One region of the Serratia sp. AR11 genome, then DNA from elsewhere that is predicted to be linked to it. Evidence: predicted binding sites of a transcription regulator. Region 1 holds the regulator's gene; each other region holds the start of a gene.
The links. Region 1 encodes sigma-54, which starts transcription at its own class of promoters, with help from an activator protein. Its sites were predicted from a motif close to GTTGGCACANNTTTCGCTNT; they were not measured.
Positions count from the first base shown of each region.

Region 2: glnK (P-II family nitrogen regulator) is a predicted target of sigma-54. The motif match lies at 2,340-2,359, and genes of this name have one in related genera.
Region 3: ACSOSI_RS23780 (gamma carbonic anhydrase family protein) is a predicted target of sigma-54. The motif match lies at 1,679-1,698, and genes of this name have one in related genera.
Region 4: ACSOSI_RS02215 (circularly permuted type 2 ATP-grasp protein) is a predicted target of sigma-54. The motif match lies at 1,631-1,650, and genes of this name have one in related genera.

Region 1 is NZ_CM150739.1:4,878,921-4,882,570, forward strand. Features, by position in the region: gene lptC (LPS export ABC transporter periplasmic protein LptC) at 1-45, shown strand, start outside; gene lptA (lipopolysaccharide ABC transporter substrate-binding protein LptA) at 14-553, shown strand; gene lptB (LPS export ABC transporter ATP-binding protein) at 560-1,285, shown strand; gene rpoN (RNA polymerase factor sigma-54) at 1,336-2,769, shown strand; gene hpf (ribosome hibernation promoting factor) at 2,793-3,080, shown strand; gene ptsN (PTS IIA-like nitrogen regulatory protein PtsN) at 3,244-3,650, shown strand, end outside.
Region 2 is NZ_CM150739.1:1,136,099-1,139,748, reverse strand. Features, by position in the region: gene tesB (acyl-CoA thioesterase II) at 1-531, shown strand, start outside; gene amtB (ammonium transporter AmtB) at 628-1,914, opposite strand; gene glnK (P-II family nitrogen regulator) at 1,951-2,289, opposite strand; gene ACSOSI_RS05360 (SmdB family multidrug efflux ABC transporter permease/ATP-binding protein) at 2,584-3,650, opposite strand, start outside.
Region 3 is NZ_CM150739.1:5,046,351-5,050,000, reverse strand. Features, by position in the region: gene tsaC (L-threonylcarbamoyladenylate synthase type 1 TsaC) at 1-145, shown strand, start outside; gene aroE (shikimate dehydrogenase) at 157-975, shown strand; gene ACSOSI_RS23780 (gamma carbonic anhydrase family protein) at 1,013-1,555, opposite strand; rRNA gene ACSOSI_RS23775 (16S ribosomal RNA) at 2,091-3,633, shown strand.
Region 4 is NZ_CM150739.1:471,389-475,038, forward strand. Features, by position in the region: gene ACSOSI_RS02210 (alpha-E domain-containing protein) at 1-165, opposite strand, end outside; gene ACSOSI_RS02215 (circularly permuted type 2 ATP-grasp protein) at 159-1,595, opposite strand; gene ACSOSI_RS02220 (amino acid adenylation domain-containing protein) at 1,852-3,650, opposite strand, start outside.

The sequences.
Region 1 (3,650 bases):
GTTAAGACCAACTATGAAATTCAGAACCAACAAACCAAGCCGTAATTTGTTGATCGGCAGCTTGATTTTGGCCGCCAGCGCACCCGCCTGGGCGCTGAAGTCCGACTCCAGCCAACCGGTAAGCATTGACTCACTGAAACAGTCTCTGGATATGCAGAGCAACGTCAGCACCTTTACCGATAACGTGGTGATCAAGCAAGGCACTATCGATATCAAGGCAGACAAGGTTGTGGTGACCCGCCCAGGCGGCGATCAGAACAAAACTTATATCGAAGCCTTTGGCAATCCGGTGACCTTCTATCAGATGCAAGACAGCGGCAAGCCGGTGAAAGGCCACGCGCAGAAGGTCCGTTACGATGTGGCGTCGCAGTTGGTGACCCTGACCGGGAATGCCTATCTGGAACAGCTCGACAGCAACGTAAAAGGCGATCGCATCACCTATCTGGTGCAACAGCAGCAAATGCAGGCGTTTAGCGACAAAGGCAAACGCGTGACTACGGTTCTGGTACCGTCGCAGTTGCAAGACAAAAACGGGCAAAAGAAGAGTAACTAATCACTTATGGCTACACTCATCGCAGAAAACCTGGCGAAAGCCTACAAGGGCCGCAAAGTTGTTGAAGACGTCAGCCTGAAAGTGAAATCCGGCGAGATCGTCGGCCTGCTGGGGCCAAACGGCGCCGGCAAGACCACCACCTTCTACATGGTGGTGGGTATCGTTCAGCGTGATGCCGGGCGTATCGTGATTGACGAAGAAGACATCAGCCTGCTGCCGCTGCACGCCCGTGCGCGCCGTGGCATCGGTTATTTGCCGCAGGAAGCCTCCATCTTCCGCCGCCTCAGCGTGTATGACAACCTGATGGCCGTGCTGGAGATCCGTGAAGATCTCAGCAGCGAGCAGCGAGCAGACCGTGCGGTAGAGCTGATGGAAGAATTCCATATCTCCCACCTGCGCGACAACCTGGGCCAGGCGCTGTCCGGTGGTGAACGCCGCCGCGTCGAGATCGCCCGTGCGCTGGCGGCGAATCCGAAATTCATCCTGCTGGATGAACCGTTCGCCGGGGTTGACCCGATTTCCGTTATCGACATTAAAAAAATTATCGAGCACTTGCGTGACAGCGGCCTGGGCGTGCTGATCACCGACCATAACGTGCGCGAAACGCTGGACGTGTGTGAACGCGCCTATATCGTCAGCCAGGGCAAACTGATTGCCCACGGCACGCCGGATGCTATTCTGGCCGATGAGCAGGTGAAACGCGTTTATCTGGGCGAAGAATTCCGCCTCTGAGTGCCAGCGCGTCCTGATGGACGACTGTTAACGGAAGTAGACTGAAGATTATGAAGCAAGGTTTGCAACTCAGGTTTAGCCAACAACTGGCCATGACCCCCCAGCTCCAGCAGGCTATCCGCCTGCTGCAGTTGTCCACGCTTGAGCTCCAGCAGGAGATACAGCTGGCGTTAGAGAGCAACCCATTGCTTGAACAGAGCGACCTGCACGAAGAAGTCGACGCCAAAGAAACTGTCGAAACCGAAGGTTTGGATACCCGCGAGGCGTTGGAACAAAAGGACATGCCCGAAGAGCTGCCGCTCGACGCCACCTGGGACGAAATCTACACCGCCGGTACGCCGTCCGGTACCCGCACCGATTACAGTGACGATGAGCTACCGGTTTATCAGGGCGAGACCACCCAGACCCTGCAGGATTACCTGATGTGGCAAGTGGATCTGACACCGTTTTCCGACACCGATGCCGCTATTGCCACCTCAATCGTCGACGCCGTTGACGACACCGGCTATCTCACCGTGCCGCTGGAAGACATTCTGGAGAGTCTGGGTGACGATAATGTGACAATGGACGAAGTCGAAGCGGTATTGAAGCGCGTACAGCGTTTTGATCCGGTTGGCGTCGCCGCGCGCGACCTGCGCGATTGTCTGCTGGTTCAGCTTTCCCAGTACGCTAAAGACACGCCCTATCTGGCTGAGGCACGCCTGATCATCAGCGAGCATCTGGACCTGCTGGCTAACCACGACTTTCGCAGCCTGATGCGAACAACGCGCTCAAAAGAAGATACACTGAAAGAAGCGATGTTGCTGATCCAGTCATTGGATCCCCGTCCGGGTCAGTCGATCAACACCGGCGAATCCGAGTATGTGATCCCGGACGTGCTGGTGCGCAAAGTGCAGGATGTCTGGACGGTCGAGCTCAATAGCGACAGCATTCCACGCTTGAAGATCAACCAGCAGTACGCCGCGATGGGCAATAGCGCACGTAACGACAGTGACGGGCAGTACATCCGCAGCAATTTGCAGGAAGCGAAATGGCTGATCAAAAGTCTGGAAAGCCGAAACGACACTCTGCTGAAAGTTTCGCGCTGCATCGTCGAGCAGCAACAGGCGTTCTTTGAACAGGGCACAGAATTTATGAAGCCCATGGTGCTGGCAGATATTGCCCAGGCCGTGGAGATGCATGAATCGACAATTTCACGCGTGACCACGCAGAAGTTTTTGCACAGTCCGCGCGGCATTTTCGAATTGAAATATTTCTTCTCCAGCCATGTGAATACCGACAGCGGGGGCGAAGCCTCCTCTACGGCGATCCGGGCAGTGGTCAAGAAAATGATCGCGGCGGAAAACCCCGCCAAACCGCTCAGCGACAGCAAGCTGGCCACCCTGCTCTCCGACCAGGGGATCATCGTGGCACGGCGTACCGTCGCCAAGTACCGAGAGTCTTTGTCCATCCCGCCGTCCAACCAACGTAAACAGTTGGTTTGACCTCTATTGAGAAGGAAGACATTATGCAGCTCAACATTACCGGACACCACATCGAAATCACCGAACCTTTGCGCGAGTTCGTGAACACCAAGTTCGCCAAACTCGAACAGTATTTTGATCGCATAAATCAGGTGTATGTCGTACTTAGTGTGGAAAAAGTGCAGCAGATTGCGGAAGCGACGGTGCACGTGAATGGAGGCGAGTTGCACGCCACCTCGGAAGACGAGAACATGTATGCTGCAATTGATAGCCTGATCGACAAACTGGCGCGTCAATTGAACAAACATAAAGACAAACTGAAACAACACTGACATTCTGGGCCGTTTCCGTCAGCGGGTACGGCTCAAACGTAGCCTCGGCCATCGGCGCGTTACCTGTATGGGTATCGCGCCGATAAGCCATCAAGGGTTAAACAAGGCGAAAAATCACCTCACAAGCCTCCTGCTTGCTGGTGTGGTTTTAAGTGAAGATGAGATGAACAACGAAACAATGCAATTAAGCTCGGTGTTAAACATCGAGTGCACCAGAAGCTCCGTCCATTGCACCAGCAAGAAACGGGCTTTGGAAATTATCAGCGAACTGGCCGCAAAACAGCTCAACCTGTCATCACAGGTAGTGTTTGACGCGGTTCTCACCCGCGAGCGCATGGGCAGTACCGGTATCGGCAATGGTATCGCTATTCCCCACGGCAAACTGGAAGAGGACACACTGCGGGCCGTTGGCGTGTTTATCCGTCTCGACCAACCTATCGCCTTTGACGCCATTGATAACCAGCCGGTCGATCTGCTGTTTGCCTTACTGGTACCTGCCGACCAATGTAAAACCCATTTGCATACTCTGTCGCTGGTCGCCAAACGCCTGGCCGACAAAACCGTATGCCG
Region 2 (3,650 bases), 1.8 Mb from region 1:
GAAGAAGGCTTTGAACACCAGAACACCATGCCGGACGTGCCGCCACCAGAAGGGCTGATGTCTGAGTCAGACATTGCCCAAAAACTGTCGCATATGCTGCCGGACAAGGTGCGTGAGAAGTTTATCGGCCAGAAACCGATTGAGATGCGTCCGGTCAAATTCCACAATCCGCTGAAAGGCAGTGTGGAAGAACCGCACCGCTACGTATGGTTCCGCGCCAACGGCACCATGCCGGACGATCTGCGCATCCATCAGTACCTGCTGGGTTATGCGTCTGACTTCAACTTCCTGCCGACGGCGCTGCAGCCGCACGGCGTCGGTTTCCTGGAGCCGGGCATGCAGGTGGCGACCATCGATCACTCAATGTGGTTCCACCGCCCATTCCGCATGGATGACTGGCTGCTGTACGTGGTGGAAAGCACGTCCGCCTCCGGCGCCCGTGGATTTGTACGCGGTCAATTCTATACCCGTGACGGCGTATTGGTTGCCACCACGGTACAGGAAGGCGTGATCCGCCAGCGCGAAGCCTGATAAACGCAGGCCAAAAAAAAGGGCGATGGTGACATCGCCCTTTTTGCATCATCATTATTTTTCGAGTTATTTTAGCGCACTGCCCTTCTTCAAGGCTTATTGGTTATAGGCACTCTCGCCATGGCTGTTGACGTCCAGACCTTCGCGTTCCTGCTCTTCCGGTACGCGCAGCCCGACGATGGCCCCTGCCACTTTAAAGGCGATAAAGGCAGCAACACCAGACCACACCAGCGTAATCACTACGCTCAACAACTGGATCCACACCTGATGGCCCATGGTGACGCCCTCGGCGTACCCAGTGCCGCCCAACGAGGCCGAGGTGAATACCCCAGTCAGCAGGCAACCGACGATACCGCACACGCCATGTACACCGAACACGTCGCAGGTATCATCTACCTTCAGCCATTTCTTCAGCGTGACCACGCCCCACAGACCGGCAATACCGCCAATCAGGCCGATAATCAACGCCCCGCCAATACCCACGGTGCCTGCAGCCGGCGTGATGGCAACCAGCCCGGCGATCATGCCGGAACAGGCGCCCAACAGGGAAGGCTTGCCACGAACAATCCACTCGGCAAAGGTCCAGGAGAGGATCGCGCCGGCAGTCGCCACCACGGTATTCAGGAACGCCAGGGCCGCAATGCCGTTAGCCGCGCTGGCAGAACCGGCGTTAAAGCCGAACCAGCCGATATACAGGATGGAAGCCCCGGTAAACACCATGGGCAGGTTGTGCGGTTTGAAAGCTTCCTTACCGAAACCGGCACGCTTGCCCAGCAGGTAAGCGCCAACCAGACCGGCACTCGCTGCGTTGATGTGCACGACGGTACCGCCGGCAAAGTCCAACGCGCCATCAGCGGCCAGGAAGCCGCCGCCCCACACCATGTGGGCAATCGGCAGGTAAGAAATGGTGAACCAGATGGCTGCGAAGATCACCACCGCAGAGAAGCGGATACGCTCGGCAAAGCCGCCCACCACCAGCGCAACGGTAATACAGGCGAACGAACACTGGAACGCCACGTGGATCATCTGGCTGAAGGTCCCGGTGACGCTGTCGATGCCAATGCCTTTGAGCATCGCCGTCTGGAAACCGCCGAAGAAGGCGTTACCTTCGCTGAAAGCCAGGCTGTAGCCATAAAGCACCCACAGCACGCACACCAAGGCAAAGGTAACGGTGACCTGGGTCAACATGGAGAGCACGTTTTTGGAACGCAGCAAACCGCCGTAAAACAGAGCGACACCCGGCAGGGTCATGAACAGCACCAAAGCAGTGCAAATCATCATGAAGGCGTTATCCGCCTTGTCTGCGACCGCCGGAGCGGCCAGTGCCAAAGAAGGAACCATGGTTACCGTACTCAGGCCCAACATGGATAAAAGTTTTTTCATTATCAATCCATCCCCATTACTTTACTGAGCCAGTGATTACAGTGCTGCTTCGTCTGTTTCGCCGGTGCGAATGCGAATGACACGTTGCAATTCGGCAACGAAAATTTTGCCATCACCAATTTTGCCGGTGTAGGCCGCTTTACTGATAACATCGACCACTTCGTCTAACTGATCGTCGGCGATAGCGATGTCGATTTTTACCTTAGGTAAGAAGTTGACGCTGTATTCGGCTCCACGATAGAGCTCAGCATGCCCCTTCTGGCGACCAAAGCCTTTTACTTCGCTTACGGTCAGCCCCTGAATACCCACAGAGGATAGGGCTTCACGCACGTCCTCCAGCTTGAATGGTTTAATCACCACGGTCACCAGCTTCATATTGCCCCTCCACGAATTAAGCCCAAACTCACCCCTGGTACGAGTCTTATAAAGCAAAGGCTATGCCATAAATGGATTGGTACGCTAATTCAGCAAATTAACCGACCAGGCAGGGGTGTAACGCAACGCCGCTAGCCAATGGCAGGCTATCGCACAGGGGATTGATTAAATATTGCGCACTATTTTGGTGCGTGACGCGTCGAAAAAGTGCAGAGAAAGGGATTTAAAACGCAGCGATGCCTGTTTATGGTGCGTGGCGGGAAAAGAAAGAGGCCGCTCAAGCGGCCTCATAGATCATGCAGTTTGTGTTTCTTCGCGGTTGGCGGCTGCCAGCTCTTCACCCACCAGTTGCAGTTGATACATCTGGTAGTAACGCCCCTGCTGCGCCAGCAGTTGCTGATGGTTACCCTGCTCGACCGCCTGACCACGGTGCAACACCAGAATCGAATCGGCATCAACAATGGTCGACAAACGGTGAGCGATCACTACCAGCGTGGTGTGCTCGCGGATCAAACTCAGCGCCCGCTGAATAGCTTGTTCCGTACCCGAGTCAATGTTGGCGGTGGCTTCGTCGAGGATCAGGATCTTCGGTGCCTGTACCAGTACCCTGGCCATCGCCAATAGCTGCTTCTGACCCACCGACAGGTTATTACCCTGCTCGCCCAGCCGCGTGTGAATGCCTTCAGGGAAAGAGCGAACCAACTCAGCCAGTTGCACCCTTTCCAATGCCTGCCAGACCGCTTCTTCACTGATATTGCGCCCCAGAGTGACGTTGGCCAGTACCGATTCGGCAATCACCACCGGATCCTGCTGCACCATAGCGATGCCCTGCCGCAGGGTAGCGTGTGAAAGGCTGGACAGAGGCCGTCCGTCGAGACGCACTTCCCCCTGATCGACCGGGTAATAGCCCATCAGCAGATTGGCCAGCGTGCTCTTGCCGCTGCCGGTATGGCCGACCAGCGCCACGAAGCCGCGTGAAGGCACCGACAGCGAAATATGCTGCAGCACCTTTTTGTCATCACGGTAGGAAAAGCTCAGGTCGTCAATATCAATACGGCCGCTCTCCAGCGGACGAGCATCCGTCCCGTAGCTCTGCTGGCGGCGATCCATCAGTTCGAAAATACGCTCACCGGCCACCACCGCCTGCTGCAAAATCGACTGCTGCGACGTCAACTCAATCAACGGCTCATTCAAACGCCCCAGATAGTTGATAAAGGCATACAGCACACCGACGCCGATCGCCCCTTCGCCGCTGAAACCGAACAGCATCAGCAGGCCGCACAACACCAGCGCCGAAAACAGGCTGAGCAGCGGCCGTAGCAGGAAACCGTCCAACCGCAGCGTTTGCATACGCGCGGTAT
Region 3 (3,650 bases), 170 kb from region 1:
CGGGCAAGAGCCTTGTCGCAGTGTCGATGAAGTACAGCAGCAGTTTGGTGCCGCTTTCCCGCTGCTGGCCGGTAGCGTCGGTGGCCGTCTTAACCCTTCCGAAATCAGAGATGTCCTGACCGGTGAGCAGATCCGTCAAGGCTAGAGGCAACGTGCATGGAGAAGTTTGCAGTATTCGGTAACCCTATCGGCCACAGCAAGTCACCGCGTATTCATGCGCTATTTGCCGCGCAAACAGGGATAGAACATCCCTATGGCACTGTGCTGGCACCACTGGATGGTTTCGAAACCACTTTGCAGACGTTTATTCAGGCGGGTGGCAAGGGAGCGAACGTCACGGTGCCTTTTAAAGAAAATGCTTATGAAGCGGCGACCGAACTGAGTCAACGAGCCTCGCTGGCCGGTGCGGTAAATACCTTGAAGATACTGCCAGACGGTGGGTTACTGGGTGACAACACTGACGGGATCGGCCTGCTGACCGATCTTGAACGTCAGGGGTTGATCCAACCCAAGGATCGTATCCTGTTGGTGGGGGCTGGTGGCGCGGCACGTGGCGCGATCTTGCCGCTACTGTCTTTTGGTTGTGAAGTGGTGATCACCAACCGTACTTTTAGCCGTGCGCAGACATTGGCGCAGGTGTTCCAGCATCTGGGTGAAATATCCGCGTTACCCCTGGATCAACTTGATCAACAGCGGTTTGATTTAGTGATTAACGCCACGGCATCCGGTATCAGCGGTGACATCCCGGCGCTACCGGTTGGTACGGTCAATGGCCATACGCGTTGTTATGACATGTTTTATCAGCAGGGATTAACTCCGTTTCTGGCCTGGGCGCAGCAACAGGGTGCCACAGAATATGCCGACGGTTTAGGGATGCTGGTGGGGCAGGCCGCGCATGCGTTCCTGCTGTGGCATGGTGTGATGCCGGAGATCGAACCGGTATTACGCCAGCTGCGTCACGAACTGGCAGTGTAACTCTGAGCCCGTTCCCCTGAGAGGGAACGGGCGCCTGTCAGATATCTTCTGACAAATATTCGTCTTTCCAACGTACATAGTTAGTAGAAGAGTAAAGCAACCCTTCCCGTTCCGCAGCGGTCAATGGGCGAACCTGGCGTGCCGGGCTGCCCATATAGAGATAACCACTCTCCAGGCGTTTACCCGGAGCAACCAGGCTGCCGGCACCAATCATCACATCATCTTCTATTACTGCACCATCCAACAGGATCGATCCCATACCTACCAGCACCCGATTGCCTATGGCGCAGCCATGCAACATGGCCTTGTGCCCAACAGTAACGTCTTCACCGATCAATAATGGGTAACCCTCAGGGTTATATTCAGACTTATGGGTTACGTGCAACACGCTGCCATCCTGAATATTGCTGCGTGCACCGATTTTTACTGCGTTCACATCTCCGCGGATAGCAACCAACGGCCAGATACTGACGTCATCGGCCAGCTCAACGTTACCGATCACCACACTGGAAGGGTCGATCATGACGCGCAGGCCCAGTTTAGGAGAGTAATGAAGATAAGAACGTACTGCATCAGACATGGTAATAGCCTCGCATCGGGATCATATTTACCGGCAATACTAGACGTTGGCGGTGGAATTACAACCAACTGAAGTGATGGATCCTGCGGAAAACGGCCCTGATCGCGCAAGATCCACCCGAAAGGGCCGAAAAGTGTGCAAACAGTAAGAAAAGATCAAAAAAGGGGTTGTGCAAAAAACTCGGTTCCCTATAATGCGCCTCCATCGACACGGCGCAAGTGATTCACTTCACATAGCGGCCGGGAAGAAAGAGAAAAAATCCTGAAAATTAGGGGTTGACTCTGAAAGAGGAAAGCGTAATATACGCCACCTCGAGATGGCAAGCTACGGCGGCTAACTCACTGCTCTTTAACAATTTATCAGACAATCTGTGTGGGCACTCCACAAGACGATATCCAGAACCTTCGGGTTCGAAAAAATATCAAGTCTTGAAGAGTGACCAAGCAATAAGTCAGTCAGTTGATTCGTCAACGGTCTGATTATTACGAAAGTTATTTTCGAGCATCGCTTCACGAGTTGAAGCAAATCAAGCTTTTAATTGAAGAGTTTGATCATGGCTCAGATTGAACGCTGGCGGCAGGCCTAACACATGCAAGTCGAGCGGTAGCACAGGAGAGCTTGCTCTCTGGGTGACGAGCGGCGGACGGGTGAGTAATGTCTGGGAAACTGCCTGATGGAGGGGGATAACTACTGGAAACGGTAGCTAATACCGCATAACGTCTTCGGACCAAAGTGGGGGACCTTCGGGCCTCACGCCATCAGATGTGCCCAGATGGGATTAGCTAGTAGGTGGGGTAATGGCTCACCTAGGCGACGATCCCTAGCTGGTCTGAGAGGATGACCAGCCACACTGGAACTGAGACACGGTCCAGACTCCTACGGGAGGCAGCAGTGGGGAATATTGCACAATGGGCGCAAGCCTGATGCAGCCATGCCGCGTGTGTGAAGAAGGCCTTCGGGTTGTAAAGCACTTTCAGCGAGGAGGAAGGGTAGTGTGTTAATAGCACATTGCATTGACGTTACTCGCAGAAGAAGCACCGGCTAACTCCGTGCCAGCAGCCGCGGTAATACGGAGGGTGCAAGCGTTAATCGGAATTACTGGGCGTAAAGCGCACGCAGGCGGTTTGTTAAGTCAGATGTGAAATCCCCGCGCTTAACGTGGGAACTGCATTTGAAACTGGCAAGCTAGAGTCTTGTAGAGGGGGGTAGAATTCCAGGTGTAGCGGTGAAATGCGTAGAGATCTGGAGGAATACCGGTGGCGAAGGCGGCCCCCTGGACAAAGACTGACGCTCAGGTGCGAAAGCGTGGGGAGCAAACAGGATTAGATACCCTGGTAGTCCACGCTGTAAACGATGTCGACTTGGAGGTTGTGCCCTTGAGGCGTGGCTTCCGGAGCTAACGCGTTAAGTCGACCGCCTGGGGAGTACGGCCGCAAGGTTAAAACTCAAATGAATTGACGGGGGCCCGCACAAGCGGTGGAGCATGTGGTTTAATTCGATGCAACGCGAAGAACCTTACCTACTCTTGACATCCAGAGAATTCGCTAGAGATAGCTTAGTGCCTTCGGGAACTCTGAGACAGGTGCTGCATGGCTGTCGTCAGCTCGTGTTGTGAAATGTTGGGTTAAGTCCCGCAACGAGCGCAACCCTTATCCTTTGTTGCCAGCACGTAATGGTGGGAACTCAAAGGAGACTGCCGGTGATAAACCGGAGGAAGGTGGGGATGACGTCAAGTCATCATGGCCCTTACGAGTAGGGCTACACACGTGCTACAATGGCGTATACAAAGAGAAGCGAACTCGCGAGAGCCAGCGGACCTCATAAAGTACGTCGTAGTCCGGATCGGAGTCTGCAACTCGACTCCGTGAAGTCGGAATCGCTAGTAATCGTAGATCAGAATGCTACGGTGAATACGTTCCCGGGCCTTGTACACACCGCCCGTCACACCATGGGAGTGGGTTGCAAAAGAAGTAGGTAGCTTAACCTTCGGGAGGGCGCTTACCACTTTGTGATTCATGACTGGGGTGAAGTCGTAACAAGGTAACCGTAGGGGAACCTGCGGTTGGATCACCTCCTTACCTAATGATATTGATTG
Region 4 (3,650 bases), 1.1 Mb from region 1:
CCCGGTGCTGGTCAGATTGAGCGGCACCTGCAGATCCTGATCTTCGCTGTCGCGGATCGGCATCATCGACAGCTTGTTGGTGACGTCGAGTACCCGGGCGATGCTTTCTGCCCGCTCCAGATAGCGGGCCATCCAATAGAGTTCACTGGCAGTTCGGCTCAGCATGCGTCGTCCTCCAATACCCAGGTATCCTTGGTTCCCCCGCCTTGCGACGAGTTGACCACCAGCGAGCCTTGCGCCAGCGCCACGCGCGTCAGGCCGCCGGGCACCAAGCGAATTTCCGCACCGCTGAGGGCAAACGGCCGCAGATCGATATGCCGCGGCGCGAGGCCGTCGTTGACGAAGGTCGGGCAGGTCGACAGTGCCAGCGTGTTTTGCGCAATATAGTTGTGCGGTTTGGCCAGCAGCAGGGTACGGAAGTGAGCGATTTCGTCTTTGGTCGCAGCCGGGCCGATCAGCATGCCGTAGCCGCCGGCGCCGTGAACCTCTTTCACCACCATCTGTTCCAGATTGGCCAGCACGTAAGACAGCTCATTTTTATGACGGCATTGCCAGGTCGGCACATTGTTGAGGATCGGCTCCTCCTGCAGATAGAAGCGCACCATCTCCGGTACATAAGGATAGATCGACTTGTCGTCGGCCACGCCGGTGCCAATGGCGTTGGCCAGCACCACGTTACCGGTGCGATATACCGACAGCAGCCCCGGCACGCCGAGCATCGAGTCCGGGCGGAACGCCAGCGGATCGAGGAAGGCATCGTCTACCCGCCGATAGATCACGTCCACCTTGCAAGGCCCGGCGGTGGTGCGCATAAACACCGCGCCGTCCTTGACGAACAGGTCGGCGCTTTCCACCAGTTCAACCCCCATTTGCTGCGCCAGGAAACTGTGTTCGAAATAGGCGCTGTTGAAGCGGCCCGGCGTCAGCACCACCACGGTCGGATCGTTAATCGGCGAGCTTTCACGCAGGGTTTGCAGCAGGTGCGACGGGTAGCGTTCCACCGGTGCAATACGCTGCTGGGCGAACAGTTCCGGGTACAGGCGCATCATCATTTTGCGGTTTTCCAGCATGTAGGACACGCCGGAAGGGGTACGCAGGTTGTCTTCCAGCACGTAATACTGGCCGTCGCCGCCGCGCACCATATCCACGCCGACAATGTGCGCGTAAATATTGCGGTGCAAATCGACCCCTTGCATGCAGGGTTGATACTGATCGTTGGCCAGCACCTGTTCCGCCGGAATGATCCCGGCCTTCAGAATATGTTGTTGATGGTAAATATCGTGCAGAAAGGCGTTCAGCGCCTGGACGCGCTGGCGGATGCCGCGATCGAGCATCGCCCATTCGCCGGCGGGAATGATGCGCGGCACGCTGTCGAACGGGATTAGCCGTTCGGCACCATCATCCTCACCATAAACGTTAAAGGTAATTCCCACCCGATGGAACAGCAGTGCAGCCTCTTCCCTTTTACGCTGAATGGCCTTGTGATCGGCCTGTTGCAGCCAATGGCAGTAAGCTTCGTAATGACCCCGGTGTTTACCCTCAGCCAGAAGCATCTCATCAAAAAACGGTGAAGCGGACAGATCGATATTTAGCATCGTCACCTCGTCGACATTGCAGGCTGTAGACGGATCCAGCATAAAATGTGCCAAGGTGATAAAGGGGCGATAATGGCGCGAAAACGCCAGGTTGTGGCAGGAGACGGCCCGCTTTGGGTGCAACCCAACCGGACGCTGCCTTAAAACGGGGCAAAACTGCGGCGCGTCTGGGGTAATTATGACCGCTGATGGCGCAACGCTAAGGGCAAAATGTTCTACTGGTGCACTGGCGGGCCACAGGGGCCCGCCTTGAGGTTCAAACCTGCAATGACGGCTGTGGAGCGCCGATAGACTGCTGCAGATAATTCAGTAGCACCTGCCGGGTAAAGTGTGGTTCTTCTATCCCGCTGTGCTGCAGGAAATGCTGCAGGTTGCTGCAATCCCACTGGTAGGTGTTTTGGTAGAGCTGCACTGTCGATTGTCCATTCACCATATTGTCCCTGAACAGGCTGAGCAACGGGTAGAGCGGCGCATCGCCGTTGTGTTCCCACTGCGCCCGCCATTGATCGAAGGGCAGCGGATGGAAGTGGAAGCCAAATTCACGCTCCAACAGGCTGAAGAAGTCCTGCAGCGTCAGGTTATTGCGGTGCTGGTGGATCAGGTTGAATTTCTTCCCCAGAGCCTGCGGATTACGGCTGACGTATGCAATGGCCTGGGTCATATAGTCCACCGTCGTCAGGCCCTCGCGCAAATCCTGCAGCGCAGGCCGCGTGCCACTGGCAATACAGGTTTTCACCAGTCGCCCCCACCATTGATAGCTGGCGCTGACGCCGGTGCGGCTATGGCAGGTGGCGTACCCCAGACGGAAGGTCATCAGCGGCAGGCCTTGCGATGCCGCCAGATCGGCAATTTTTTCCATTACCCATTTGCTGCGGACGTAGCCAATATCGGTGATCACCGCCGGCAGGTTCTGGTCGATGTCGTCACTTTCCAGCATCACCCGTTTGCCGGTGTGCAGATGCCCCCAGCTATAGACCGAAATCGTCGACATCAACATCAGTGGTTTGGTGCGCTGATGCGCGGCAAAGCGAATGATTTCGCGCAGCCCCTGCACATTGTCGCGTTTCATATAAGAATAGGGTTGGATAAAGTTCACCGCGCTTGCCGAATGATAAATGATATCGACTTGCTGGCTGAGTTCACGGTAGCGCTCAGGTGACAGGGCGAAATCATGCTCGGCCACGTCGCCGGGGACCAGATGGATGCGGCCGCGCTGCTCGGGGGATAAAGCAATCTGATAGCGAGTCAGGATCTCGTCGAGTCGTTGTTGCGGGGATATCCGGCTGCGCTCCCGCACCAGGCAATACAACTCGGCACGGGTGGTGGTCAGCAGCTCTGCCAGCAGATGCGCACCGATAAACCCGGTGGCACCGGTGAGCAAAATGGCCCTGGGCGAGCTTATCTGCCATACGTCGTAATGCGGATTGATGGTGAGGTCTGCGGGTAACCAGACGTCGTCCTGCAGAGCACGCACCGGTTCGCTGTCCACCGCCGGCAGTGCATGGCCGCTGCGTTCATCCAGCGCCTGCGCCAGACGATTTATCGTCGGGTATTCATAAATATCGCGGACATAAACCTTCCCTCCAATTTGCTGGGCGATGGCCGTCGCCAACTTTGCCGCCAGCAGTGAATGGCCGCCGATGTCGAAAAAATTGTCTTCGGCACGGATATTCTCCGTCCCCAACAGCTGGCACCAAATAGCGGCAAGGGTCTGCCGGCTGCCGGTCAGCGTTTCTGCTGTCGGAGGTTGATCCGCGCGAGAAAGGGCCAGCAGCGCAGCCTTATCGGTTTTGCCGTTGGCGTTGATCGGCAGACGATCCAGCAGCCGGTACTCGGCGGGCAGGAAGTAAGATGGCAATGTGGTTTTCAGATGTTGCTTCACGCGTTCGATCACTCCAGCGTCGTTCCGGTCGGCCACCAGAAAGGCCACAATCTGTTTGTTAGCCGGATCCTGCGGCTGGGTAACGGCAGCAACGGCGGCCTTCACGCCTGTCACCTGTACCATGACGCTTTCTATTTCGCCCAGTTCCACGCGGTTACCACGGATCTTGATCT